2 linked regions of the Peribacillus sp. FSL E2-0218 genome follow. The protein of the gene in region 2 interacts with the protein of the main gene of each other region in a pairwise test. Links are inferred from orthologs where the notes say so. Each region holds a gene or a part of one and is shown on either strand. Other genes may lie near its edges. The genes, in order: MHI53_RS00375 and ftsL.

Evidence for each region.
Region 1: the proteins of ftsL (region 2) and MHI53_RS00375 interact in binary tests that used the Bacillus subtilis proteins (3 or more experiments, as listed by UniProt). The link is inferred for Peribacillus sp. FSL E2-0218 from one-to-one orthologs.

Annotation. Positions count from the first base shown.
Region 1 is NZ_CP150304.1:70,129-76,724, forward strand. Bases 1,998-4,933 are described here. They hold MHI53_RS00375 (septum formation initiator family protein), read left to right. Parts: upstream 1,998-3,240; coding sequence 3,241-3,627; downstream 3,628-4,933. Other genes in these bases: MHI53_RS00360 (RNA-binding S4 domain-containing protein), read left to right, coding at 1,998-2,208; yabP (sporulation protein YabP), read left to right, coding at 2,285-2,593; yabQ (spore cortex biosynthesis protein YabQ), read left to right, coding at 2,590-3,222; MHI53_RS00380 (S1 domain-containing RNA-binding protein), read left to right, coding at 3,708-4,166; spoIIE (stage II sporulation protein E), read left to right, coding at 4,832-4,933. Also shown: MHI53_RS00350 (polysaccharide biosynthesis protein), read left to right, coding at 1-441; mazG (nucleoside triphosphate pyrophosphohydrolase), read left to right, coding at 448-1,920; more of MHI53_RS00360, read left to right, coding at 1,945-1,997; more of spoIIE, read left to right, coding at 4,934-6,596. UniProt on the Bacillus subtilis protein: Required for vegetative and sporulation septum formation. Required for the activation of genes expressed under the control of the sporulation transcription factors sigma F and sigma E.
Region 2 is NZ_CP150304.1:1,606,746-1,613,134, forward strand. Bases 1,910-4,638 are described here. They hold ftsL (cell division protein FtsL), read left to right. Parts: upstream 1,910-2,961; coding sequence 2,962-3,315; downstream 3,316-4,638. Other genes in these bases: mraZ (division/cell wall cluster transcriptional repressor MraZ), read left to right, coding at 1,910-1,945; rsmH (16S rRNA (cytosine(1402)-N(4))-methyltransferase RsmH), read left to right, coding at 1,998-2,936; MHI53_RS07785 (penicillin-binding protein), read left to right, coding at 3,318-4,638. Outside these bases: bacillithiol biosynthesis cysteine-adding enzyme BshC, read left to right, coding at 1-644; more of mraZ, read left to right, coding at 1,514-1,909; more of MHI53_RS07785, read left to right, coding at 4,639-5,477; MHI53_RS07790 (stage V sporulation protein D), read left to right, coding at 5,594-6,389. UniProt on the Bacillus subtilis protein: Essential cell division protein that may play a structural role. Probably involved in the regulation of the timing of cell division. Also required for sporulation.

The sequences.
Region 1 (6,596 bases), 1.5 Mb from region 2 along the record:
TATACGGTCATGCCGGTCGTCATTACGATTATAGGGGTGTGCTGCAAGTGGGCGTTGAACCTTGTTTTAGTGCCCCAATACCAAATTGCCGGGGCGGCCTCGGCCACGGTACTGGCCTTTATGATCATGTCTGCATTATTTTATGCGGTATTGAGGGTGCATATCAAAAAGCCACTAATGGAGAAGAGATACATATTCATCATCGTAAAGAGTGCGGTCTTCATGAGTGCGGTGGTTCTGTTATATAATGCCTCGTTTCACTTGATGTCCTCAGGAGAGGGCCGGTTGCTTGCCACGATCCAGGCGCTGATCGGAGTGGCGATCGGGGCAGCCGTCTTTGTGGGGACCGCCATACGTGCAGGTTTGTTTGAGGAAGAAGAACTTTCGCTTATACCTTTAGTATCGAAGCTAAAACGATTCATAAAAACGAGTAGGGGGTAAATACCCATGAATGAGATAACGATAATCGGCCTTGGTGCAGGGGACTTGGACCAGCTTCCGCTAGGGATTTATAAAAAATTGACACAAGTCCAACAATGCTTCTTAAGGACGATCGATCATCCTGTGATCGAGGAATTGAAAGCGGAGGGCATCCGTTTCACGGCTTTTGATTGGATATATGAAAAGCACGACCAATTTGAAGCGGTATATGAAGAAATTGCCGAAACATTATTACAAGCGGCTTTGAACCAGTCCGTTTTATATGCGGTTCCGGGTCATCCGATGGTTGCGGAAAAAACGGTCCAGCTTTTGCTTGAAAAAGGGCCTGCGCTTGGAGTGGACATAAAGCTGGAAGGTGGACAAAGCTTCCTTGATCCCTTGTTCCAAGCTGTTCGCATCGATCCGATCGAGGGGTTCCAGCTATTGGATGGGACGGATCTTTCGGCCAATGACCTGCATATCACCCAGCATATGATAATCGGCCAGGTGTATGATGCATTCAGCGCTTCGAATGTGAAGCTTACTTTAATGGAGAAGCTCCCGGATGACTATGAGGTCTTCATCGTAACAGCGGCAGGCAGCAGCAAGGAAAAAGTGACAAAATGCGCTCTGTTCGAGCTTGATCGTCAGTTGGAATTAAGTAACTTGACGAGTGTATATGTCCCTCCTGTCAGAGAAGAAGCGCTGCAATACCGCGAGTTTTTCAAGCTGCGGCAAATCATTGCCCAGCTTAGGGGACCTGACGGTTGTCCTTGGGATAAGAAACAAACGCATGAAAGCTTGAAGAAATACCTGATAGAAGAGGCATACGAGCTTATTGATTCCATTGATGAAGAAGATGATGAGGGCATGGTCGGCGAGCTTGGGGATGTCTTGCTTCAAGTGATGCTCCATTCGCAAATCGGTGAAGATGAGGGCATGTTCACGATAGATGATGTGATCGAGGGCATTACGGCCAAAATGATTCGACGCCATCCCCACGTATTCGGCGATGTTGAAGTGAATGACGAGGAAGACGTAATGGTGAACTGGCAGAAAATCAAAGCGGAGGAGAAAGGCAGCGAAATAACGCTCCAGCCTTCCATATTGGATGGAATCGAGAAATCCTTGCCCAACTTACTTCGCGCCGAAGAATATCAGAAAAGAGCTGCAAAGGTTGGCTTTGATTGGGACGAGGTTTCCGAAGCATGGAAAAAGGTTATAGAGGAAGTGCATGAATTAGAAGAAGAAATGGTATCTCCGGATTGTGATGTGGAAAGAATTCAATCGGAGCTGGGCGACCTCTTTTTTGCGCTTGTCAACATTTCACGTTATTATGACATACAAGCGGAGGAAGCCGTCTACCAAGCGAACCGGAAATTTCATCAGCGTTTTACATATATAGAACAATGCATCCTAAAGACAGGCAAAAAGTTTGAGCATCATTCTTTGGAAGAGCTGGATTCATACTGGGATGAGGCAAAGGCTAAAGGACTTTAATCAAGGGGGAGAATAAGAATGTCGATGAGATTGGATAAATTCCTGAAAGTATCAAGGTTGATCAAGCGCCGCACACTTGCGAAGGAAGTTGCGGACAAAGGGCGGATCACGATTAACGGGCAACAGGCAAAAGCGAGCTCGAATGTGAAGGATGGCGACGAATTGACTGTACGTTTCGGTCAAAAGCTGGTGACGGTACGAGTCGATAAAATCCAGGAAACGACGAAAAAAGATGCGGCAGCAGAAATGTATACGATCGTTAAGGAAGAAAAGCTGGCAGAGGAGTAAGGACAAGCTTGGTTCTATTTCCCTTCTTACGGACATACACTTGTACAAAATCAGTGGTACTGTGAGGGATGAAAAAATGAGCCAATTTATTGAACCGAATGCTGGTTATACAAAGGGAACGATCCAAGAGCATGATGTAACGATGAAAGGCCGCCGTTTACTGGAAATTACCGGTGTCAAGCAAGTGGAAAGCTTTGATAATGAAGAGTTCCTGCTCGAAACGTCAATGGGATTCCTATCGATACGGGGGCAAAACCTGCAAATGAAGAATTTGGACGTTGATAAAGGCATCGTATCCATTAAAGGGAAGATTTTCGACCTTGTTTATCTGGATGAGCAATCAGGGGAGAAGGCTAAAGGCTTCTTTGGCAAATTGTTCAAATGACCTTAACGATCCAATTTTATACGTTGCTAGCGATGATTGGCATGGGCAGTGGTTTTGGAGCTGCCCTGGATACGTATAGCCGGTTTCTAAAGCGTTCCGAGAGGAAAAGGTGGATTGTGTTCATCCACGATTTCCTTTTCTGGATCATTCAAGGTCTGCTTATCTTTTATGTTTTATTTTTAGTGAACGAGGGAGAGTTTCGCTTCTATTTATTTTTGGCCTTATTTTGCGGTTTCGCTGCATATCAAGCATTGTTCAAAGGGTTCTATCAGCGGTTGTTGGAGTTATTGATACATCTGGTGATAAAGTTGGCAAGATTTATCACCAATTCTGTTCACATGCTGATATTTCTTCCGATAAAATGGGTAATAGTATCCATAATAGCCATCGTGATGGGGCTAGGCAAATTCGCCTTCGCATTATTGAAATGGGCAGGGAAAATCGTTCTCTTTATTTTAAATGTATTCTGGAAGCCAATAAAATGGATGTTGACCTATATGTGGAATTTATTGCCGGTTTTTGTTACGAAAAACGTCGGGAAGTTTTATAATAAAGGAAAAGGGATTTTATTGAAAATAAAGAATTCTATAAGTAGAACGCTCAATGGATGGAGAAATAAAAAGAAATGATGAGAGGAGTGATAAAATATGAGTAGCCTTCGTAAAAGGAAAGTGGCAAAAATAGAAAATGCCTACGTCGCCCAACAAGAGAAAAAAGTACAAACAGTAGAAAAAAAGAGGCGCGGTCTAATGCGTAGACTAACTCTTTATTCAGTTTTTGCGGCTCTCTTTTTAATTTTGGCTGTTACCACCCTCGTTACGCAAAATGCTGCACTTGATGAGAAAGTTCAACAGAAGAAGGAAATGCAAGTTAAGCTGGCTAAATTGGAAAAAGACGAAACCCTTCTTAAGGAAGAAATCGTCAAACTTAATGATGACGATTATATTGCGAAAATAGCCAGACGGGATTATTTCCTATCGGACAATGGCGAGATCCTTTTTACGCTTCCAAAAGGTAAGGAAGATAGTGACTAATATTGACACTGTTTTTTTACTTTCGTTATAATATAGTATGAAGAGATTTTTTAACATTTCTAAGGAGGAACATTTTTTTTATGTCAATCGAAGTAGGCAGCAAGTTACAAGGTAAAGTAACAGGCATTACTAATTTTGGTGCATTTGTAGAGCTCCCTCAAGGTTCCACTGGTCTTGTCCATATCAGTGAAGTGGCTGATAATTATGTCAAGGATATCAATGACCATTTAAAAGTGGGCGATACAGTTGAGGTGAAAGTCATCAATGTGGAAAAAGATGGCAAGATTGGCTTGTCCATAAAAAAAGCGATAGACCGTCCTGAAGGAGAGCAAAAACCTGCATACACACCACGTCCGCGCCAAGGAAGAGGGAATGACAGCCGTTCCAAAGACTTCCGCTCAAAAGGTAACAGTTTTCAGCCAAAGGAAAACTTTGAGCAAAAAATGGCAAAATTCTTAAAAGATAGCGAAGACCGCTTAACGACCCTCAAACGTAGCACCGAAACGAAACGGGGAGGTCGAGGAGGAAGACGCGGATAAAACTGCTGCTGAAATAATAGATTAGCAACTTTTCCTGTGAATACTTTCATAGTGTAGATAAAGGCAGGCAGCTTGCTTGTCTTCTTTTAATTGTATCTAAGTTTCCGTGAATCACGCCAAAAAAAGCGCTCCTGTACACTAGTGTGCAGAAGCGCTTTTTCTTGTTTTTTGGGATGACCCGTACGGGATTCGAACCCGTGTTACCGCCGTGAAAGGGCGGTGTCTTAACCGCTTGACCAACGGGCCAGGAAAGAAAGTAAGGATAGCGGCAGAGGGGATCGAACCCCCGACCTCACGGGTATGAACCGTACGCTCTAGCCAGCTGAGCTACGCCGCCATAATGGTAAGTGCTACTGAAGCACAAGTTATATCTTACATTCGTGAGCAAAGAATGTCAACAAAAAAAATAAAGATTATCTATATCCATTTTCCTGATGATTTATTCATGTTATTTTCCGCAAAAATAACCTAAAAACTTTGCTTTTCTTCAAAAAAAAAGGAACGCCCGTTTCTGTATTGGGAAAAACCGGACAAAAACCTGTATACAAATGATTGTTCAAGAAGAATTTCGTCGAACGTTTTTCCAATACGCTTTTAAAATTCTGACAAAAAAATGACAATGGCCTCTTTATAATAAAAATCACTAATACGAATGGGGTGTTGAAATGGAAAAAGTAGAAAGACCAATGTTGGAACCTCTTGGAGATGTTCAATTAAAAGAAGCGAAGGCAGGGGCCATCAATTGGATCCAGCAGCTGCAAATGAAATCGGAGGATATATTCATAAAGAAAGGCATTTCTTTAGCCATTATCGGTTTTTTATTAGGACGGGCATTAATCCTCTCGCAACTGGCACCATTTGGACTTCCGTTTTTCGCAGCCGTATTCCTTATGAGACGTGACAGGGCTCCGCTGGCATTATTCGGATTGATTGCAGGGGGGCTCACCGTTCACTATTCCAATAGTTTAATCATATTCGCGTCGGCGTTCCTGCTCCTGCTTTTTCATAAGATCAAGAAGCCCGCCGTCGAAGGACAATTCAAGACGATGTCGATGTACGTATTCGCTTCAATGTTCCTGGTCAACCTGGCCGAGCAATATCTGGTGTTCCGAACGATTCAGCTGTACGACCTTATGATGATAGGGGTGGAGGCGGGACTTGCCATGATATTGACCTTGATCTTCATCCAGTCGATTCCGCTGCTGACGATCCGGACAAGATCCCAATCATTGAAGACGGAGGAAATCGTCAGTATCATCATCTTGCTGGCGTCGGTGATGACCGGAACGATTGGCTGGATGATATATGATCTATCACTCGACCATATATTCTCGCGATACTTGGTACTTCTCTTCGGGCTGGCAGGAGGGGCCGCCATAGGCTCCACTGTAGGTGTAGTAACCGGACTGATATTTTCCCTTGCAAGTATTTCCAGCCTTTATCAAATGAGCCTGCTTGCTTTTTCCGGCCTGCTTGGGGGGCTGCTGAAGGAGGGACGGAAAATAGGGGTCGCTAGCGGCCTCTTGATCGCCACATTACTGATAGGTCTATATGGCGAGGGCACCAATAATATAATGGTCACACTTTATGAATCACTTGTTGCCGTTGCGTTATTTATATTGACGCCATCATCGATCATCAACAAAATAGCGAAGCATATACCGGGAACTGTTGAGAATTCCGATGAACAACAGCAGTATGCCCGCAAGGTGAGGGATGTTACCGCTCAAAGGGTTGAGCAGTTCTCACATGTATTCGAGGCGCTCTCGAATAGCTTCTCCCAAGTGGATGAAAGGGGGAGATTGGAGGAAGATGAGAAGGAATTCGATTATTTTTTAAGTAATGTGACGGAAAAGACATGCCAGCTCTGTTTTAAAAAGGAACAATGCTGGGCCAAAAACTTTAATACAACCTATGACGGCATGCAGGAAATCATGCTTCAATTAAGTGAAAATAATGGACAGATCCCGCAAAAAACTGCGAAGGAATGGGGGAAATACTGTACTCGCGGGCCTCAGGTCATCGGGGCTATAGCCCAGGAGCTCACCTACTTCGAGGCAAACCAAAAACTGAAAAGGCAGGTGAAGGAAAGCAGGAAACTAGTGGCGGACCAGCTGCGCGGCGTTTCTGCAGTGATGGATGATTTCGCAAAAGAAATTCAAAGGGAAAGGAAAAACCACCATTTACATGAGGAATCCATTATGGAGGCCATTCAGGATTTTGGCCTGCATATCGGTTATGTTGAAATATACAGCCTGGAGCAAGGCAACGTGGATATAGAGATGAGTGTCCCATACTGCCAGGGCAGGGGCGAATGTGAAAAACTGATCGCGCCGATGCTTTCGGACATATTGGGAGAAACGATCGTCGTTCATTCAGAAGAATGTGCAACATATCCAAACGGGCAATGTGAGGTGATATTTAGGTCAG
Region 2 (6,389 bases):
GGCTAAGCAACAATGTCATCACACGTCCGCTTATGCAGGAAATGCTATTTCCGGTATTGGCCTTCATTTCCGGTCCGGGGGAGATTGCCTATTGGGCCGAATTAAAACGTGCCTTTGAGTTGTTTTCGATGAAAATGCCGCCAATCATCCCTAGGTTAAACATCACGATTGTAGAACGGGGTGTCCTAACCGATTTAGAAGAAATGGAACTTACTTTGGAAACTGTTTTGACTGAAGGAACCGCCAATGCTGTAAAACGGTACTTGGAAGCAGTGGAAGATGAGAAAACGGCTGATCTCTTCGGGAAACTGAAATCACAGCTTGAAGAGAATCATAAAAAACTCTCAGACCATGCTGTTTCTTTAGATAAAGGGATTGAGCCGATGCTGAACAAAAATATGGAATTCATCCAAAAGCAATTGGATTTCATATATGGGAAAATCGGTGACCGAACAAAGGAACGTCATGCGGTTACATTGAAAAAATATGAACGGATCGCCCATTCGCTTTTTCCGCTGGAATCGCCTCAAGAGCGGATCTGGAATGCTTTTTATTACCTGAATCAATATGGAACGGAATTCATTAGCGATATCATGAAGCTGGATTACCAATTCAATAATCAGCACAAACTGATTTTCATTTAGAAAAACGAGCCGTTTTGGGAATGGTGGCGGATTAAATTTCATGCTGCATAGCGTTGCTGAATGCCAACCCCTGTCGAAGGTTAATAAATGGAAAAAAGGATGAATGCTATAGCCTGTCTAGGTTTGTAGTTTAAGGGGGTTCGGATTGGAAAATTCCGAACCCCCTTTTATGTTCAGAGATTGGCTCTGCTAAACCACTTACGGTCAGCCATTTTTCAGGTGCTTTCATGTAATTGGTCCTTACAGTTTTGGAAGCGGAATGGGAGCCTCGGACCCGCATGAAGTGGTCCAACACACTTGCTCTTCTTGCGAAAGAAACCTTCTTTTATTCGGGGGTGTGCATAGGGTAAGGAGGTGGGATTTCTTTGTTGAAAATAGTGTTCAATAACTTGTAAGTTGGCCGATACAAAAACGTTATGGTCTGCGGTCGCTTAGAATGAAAGGGTAAAAGTGCAACAAAGTGGTTTGGGACGGAAGGTGCGAGACTCCTGTTGCAAAGGTTACGTGATGCCCCCCCAGGCACCCGGACCGACCGTTGAAAACGAGTGCCTTTCATTAAAATCCTTCGAATGTTGCACACGTAAACTTCGCAGGTATTCATCGAGTTTGTCCACAGGATGAAAGACAGGTGCTAAAGCCTGTCTTTTTCTGTTTCCTGGACACCTGTCAGGCATTGCTTCGACAGGAATAGCGGGACTGCGTCCTAGTTTGAGTCCATTCGAGGGAAATGCACGGTTCTTTGAAAAAATTGGCTAAATAAAAAAGGCATTGAAAAGAAGGGAATTATTACTTGGAAGGAGAAAGTAAAAACAAGTGGAGAAAGGTGGGGGATTGTGGTACATTGAGATTAGAATGTGGGGGTAATGGGTATGTTCATGGGAGAGTACCATCATAACATCGATATTAAGGGCCGTTTGATAGTCCCAGTGAAATTCCGGGACAATCTCGGGGAGCAATTTGTATTGACCCGCGGACTCGATCAATGTTTATTTGGTTACCCTATGGAAGAGTGGAAGCTGCTTGAAGAAAAGCTGAAAGCCTTGCCTTTAACAAAAAAAGATGCCCGGGCCTTTACCCGTTTTTTCTTTTCTGCAGCGACAGAATGTGAAATTGACAAACAAGGGCGAATTAATATCCCCACGCCGCTTACTTCATATGGCCAATTGGAAAAAGAATGTGTAATTCTTGGTGTTACCAATCGTATTGAGATTTGGAGCAAATCCCTTTGGGAAAACTATTTTTCAGCTTCGGAGGATTCTTTCGCTGAGATAGCAGAAAATATGATTGGCTTTGATATTTAAGGCTGCCCTCAGAAATAGAGTCACTCAATAACCGATTGGAAGGATGTCTAGCATGTTTCAACATACGACAGTGTTATTAAAAGAGACGGTTGATGGATTGAACATCAAACCTGATGGAGTTTACGTAGATTGTACACTAGGAGGAGCCGGTCACAGCGAATACTTGCTTTCACAGCTCTCTGACAAGGGCAGGCTTTATGCTTTTGATCAGGATGAAACGGCGATTCGGAATGCTAAGGAAAAACTGGAAAGCTATGGTGAACGCATCGTGCTTGTTCCTAATAATTTTAAATACTTGAAAGAAGAGTTGAATGCCAGGGGAATCGAGAAAGTCGATGGGATCCTATACGATTTAGGAGTGTCATCGCCTCAATTGGATACACCGGAACGGGGTTTCAGTTATAACCATGATGCTCCTTTGGATATGAGGATGGACCAAAGTGCGGCCATTTCTGCTTATGATGTCGTGAATTCTTGGTCATTCCATGATTTGATGAGGATTTTCTTTCAATACGGAGAAGAAAAGTTTTCCAAGCAAATCGCCAGGAAAATAGAAGCGGCACGCGAGATAAAACCGATTGAAACGACATTCGAGCTTGTGGAGCTGATTAAAGAAGGGATCCCAGCACCTGCAAGACGTAAAGGCGGACATCCTGCAAAACGGGTATTTCAAGCAATCAGGATCGCCGTGAACGATGAGCTTGGCGTCTTCGAGGATTCCCTGGAGCAAGCGATTTCGCTTTTGGATATGGAAGGCAGGATTTCGGTTATCACATTCCATTCACTTGAGGATAGGATTTGCAAAACGGTATTTAAGAAAGCGAGCAGCATGCCGGACCTTCCGCCTGGACTCCCTGTCATACCGGATGAATTCAAACCAACCCTAAAAATCATAACGAGAAAACCGATATTACCTTCGGAAGATGAATTGGAAGGGAATAACCGTTCACGTTCGGCTAAGCTAAGAATTGCTGAAAAGCAAAAAATATAGAAAAAATCAGTAAGGGGGAACAGGAATGAGTTCCATAGCCAAAAAAATGCAAGAACAGCAATATGAAGACCAACATCAGCAACAGACACAAACAGTGGTCATCCGTAAGGCGAAGATATCCATTGGTGAAGTTTTCTTACTATGTGCCCTTGCTATTATGGTTGCTTTTATGGGAGTGAAGATCGTTTCCAATCAAGCGGCCATTTATGAAACGAATAAAGAGATCCAGCTTGTTGAGTCGAAAATTGACGAACAGGGCAAAGTGAATGATGATTTGAAAGTGCAAGTTGCCGAACTTAGTACATACGAGAGAATTTGGAAAAAAGCTGCAGCGCTTGGGTTCAAGTTAAATAAGAATAATGTGAAGGGTGTGCAGTAATAATGCAGAAACAAAAAAATATGAAGCATGGGGCAGCCGGATTATTCTTCTTATTCGGCCTGCTCTTTTTTGTTTTAATTTGCCGCTTTTTATATATTCAGGTGACAGGAACAGCAGGCGGGGAAGTGCTTGCTTCGAAAATCGAAAAGAAATACGAGAAAAAACAGGTGATAGAGGCAAAAAGGGGCAGCATCCTCGATACAAAGGGGGAAGTCATCGCCGAGGATACTTCATCTTATATCTTAAGAGCTGTTCTCAGTGACAAGGAACCTAAGCACGTCGAGGATCCGGAAATGACCGCGAGCAAGCTTGCTAAATATATTGACATGGATGAGCAGGAAATTTATGAGCGTCTTACCAGTAATAAAAAGGCTTATCAAGTCGAATTTGGCAGCGCGGGCAAGGATTTGACCCAGGTCGTCAAACAGAAAATCGAAAAAATGGAGCTGCCGGGCATTACATTCGGAAGGACGAATAAACGTTTTTACCCGAATGGAATTTTCGCATCCCATTTGATAGGGTATGTGGAAAAGGATGAGAAAACGGGCGAGATGGCCGGTAAGTTCGGCATTGAGAGGTATCTCAACAAAGAATTGAAGGAAACGAACGGGAAGCTGACGTATGACAGTGACTCATGGGGATTGCTATTACCGGATGCGAAGGAGAAAGTGGTTGCCCCGGATAATGGCAATGATGTCATGCTGACCATCGACAAGAAAATCCAAACCTTCTTGGAAGATTCATTGAGCAAAGTGCAGGCAAAATATGATCCCGAGCAAATCATAGCGATCGTATCCAATCCTAAAACGGGAGAGATTGTGGCGATGGGACAAAGGCCCACCTTCCATCCGACAACGAAAGTCGGGCTTACGGATACATGGCGCAACCTTGCCATTGAAGAAACCTTCGAGCCGGGATCAACGATGAAAACCTTCACGCTTGCGGCGGCTGTTGAGGAAGGAGTCTTCAAACCGAACGATAGTTTTGTAGCGGGAACCTATAAGGCCGGTTCAGGGGAAATTCATGATCATAGTGGAATCGAAAGAGGGAAAAGCATGACGTTTCTTGAAGGGGTCCAACGTTCTTCCAACGTCGCTTTCGCAACACTTGCCATGGATAAGATCGGTGCGGATACTTTCAGGGAGTATTTGACGAAATTCGGGTTCGACAACAAAACGGGAATCGATTTGCCGAATGAAATAACCGGTAAAATTCAATATAAGTACAAGCTTGAAAAAGTGACCACTGCCTTCGGGCAAGGTTCGACCGTCACCCCGATCCAACAGATCCAGGCTGCTTCCGCCATAGCCAATGACGGAAAGATGATGCAGCCTTATGTGATCAAAAGCATTTCCGATCAGGATACAGGCAAGGTTTTGAAAACGACAAAGCCGAAAGTGACAGGGAACCCGATTTCAGCAGAGACTGCCAAGCAGGTGCGTGACTATTTGGAAACGGTCATTTCTGCGAAAAAGGGGACAGGAAGCAAATATGCCATCGACGGATATGAAGTCGCAGGAAAAACGGGTACTGCACAAATTGCCGGTCCGACTGGAAGATATCTGGAAGGGAAAAATAATTACGTATTCTCCTTTTTAGGGATGGCTCCAAAAGATGATCCGCAATTGGTCATGTACGTGGCAGTGAAGCAGCCCAAGCTGGGTGCTTCTTATGTCGGAGCAGACCCATTGTCAGAGATTTTCAATCCGGTCATGCAGAATAGCCTGCAATATTTAAACATCAAGCCATCTGATGTGAAAAAACAAAAAGCGATTGACATCGCCGACTATACCAACCAACCTGAAAGCTCCGCCGCCAAGGAGCTGAAGGAACTTGGTTATGATGTAAGCACTATAGGGAGCGGGCGTAAAGTGCTCGATCAATCCCCGAAGGCTGGGAGCACGCTTCTGCAGGGCGAAAAAATCATCTTGAGAACGGAAGGTGAAATGAAAGTTCCGGATATGACAGGGTGGTCCTTGCGGGACGTCATGAAATTCGCTAATGTCGCCAAACTGGACCTCAAAACGACAGGAACGGGATATGTGAGTAAACAGAATCTCCAGGCAGGGAAAAAGGTGAAGGAAGGGGATTCCTTCCATATTGAATTATCCCAGCCAGAAGGGGCTACTGAAGATATCCCGAAAGATAAAAAAACCGAATGAGCAATGAAGGGGGGAATCCATCCGGGTTCCCCCCTTCATTTTTTTGAAGGTTTCTTAGTCTAGCATCAAGTAGACAAGCATATATTGAAGCATGTATGAAATGGAGGTGCCTGTTTTTGCGTGTTTCGAATGTTACTGTCCGAAAACGGCTGGCAATCGCATTGGCAGTGGGTATCGTAGTTTTTTTTATCATTGATATCCGCTTGGGAATTGTACAATTCTATCTAGGTGATAAGTTGACGGGGCTCGCTAAAGATTCCTGGAGCAGGAATATTCCTTTTGAGGCTAAGCGGGGAGAGATTTTGGATCGCAATGGTGTAGAGTTGGCAACGAATATTTCCGCCCCAACGGTCTATGTCATCCCAAGGCAGATTGAAGATCCCGATCAGACGGCGGGACAGCTTGCTTCCATATTGGATATGACCAAGGAAAAGGCTTATCAATGGCTGACGAAACAAGCGATGAGCGTCAGAATTCCCGAAGGCAGAAAAATATCCCATGAAAAGGCGAAAGAAATAAAAGCATTGGGGATAAAGGGCGTGTATATCGCTGAGGATTCAAAGCGCCATTACCCATTCGGTGAATATCTTTCACATGTACTCGGTTTCACGGGATCGGATAACCAGGGACTGATGGGAATTGAATTGTCCTATGATAAGGAGCTAAGCGGGAAGAAGGGGTTTGTTAAATTCTATTCGGATGCCAAAGGGAAGAGGCTGGAAAACATGGCCGATGACTATAAGCCTCCCGTTGATGGAGATAATTTGAAGCTGACGATCGATAGCAAAATCCAGACGATCGTGGAGAGGGAGCTCGATAATGCGGAGGCAACCTATGACCCTGATGGTCTTATCGCCATTGCCATGGACCCCAATACTGGCGAAATTTTAGCCATGTCCAGCAGGCCGACCT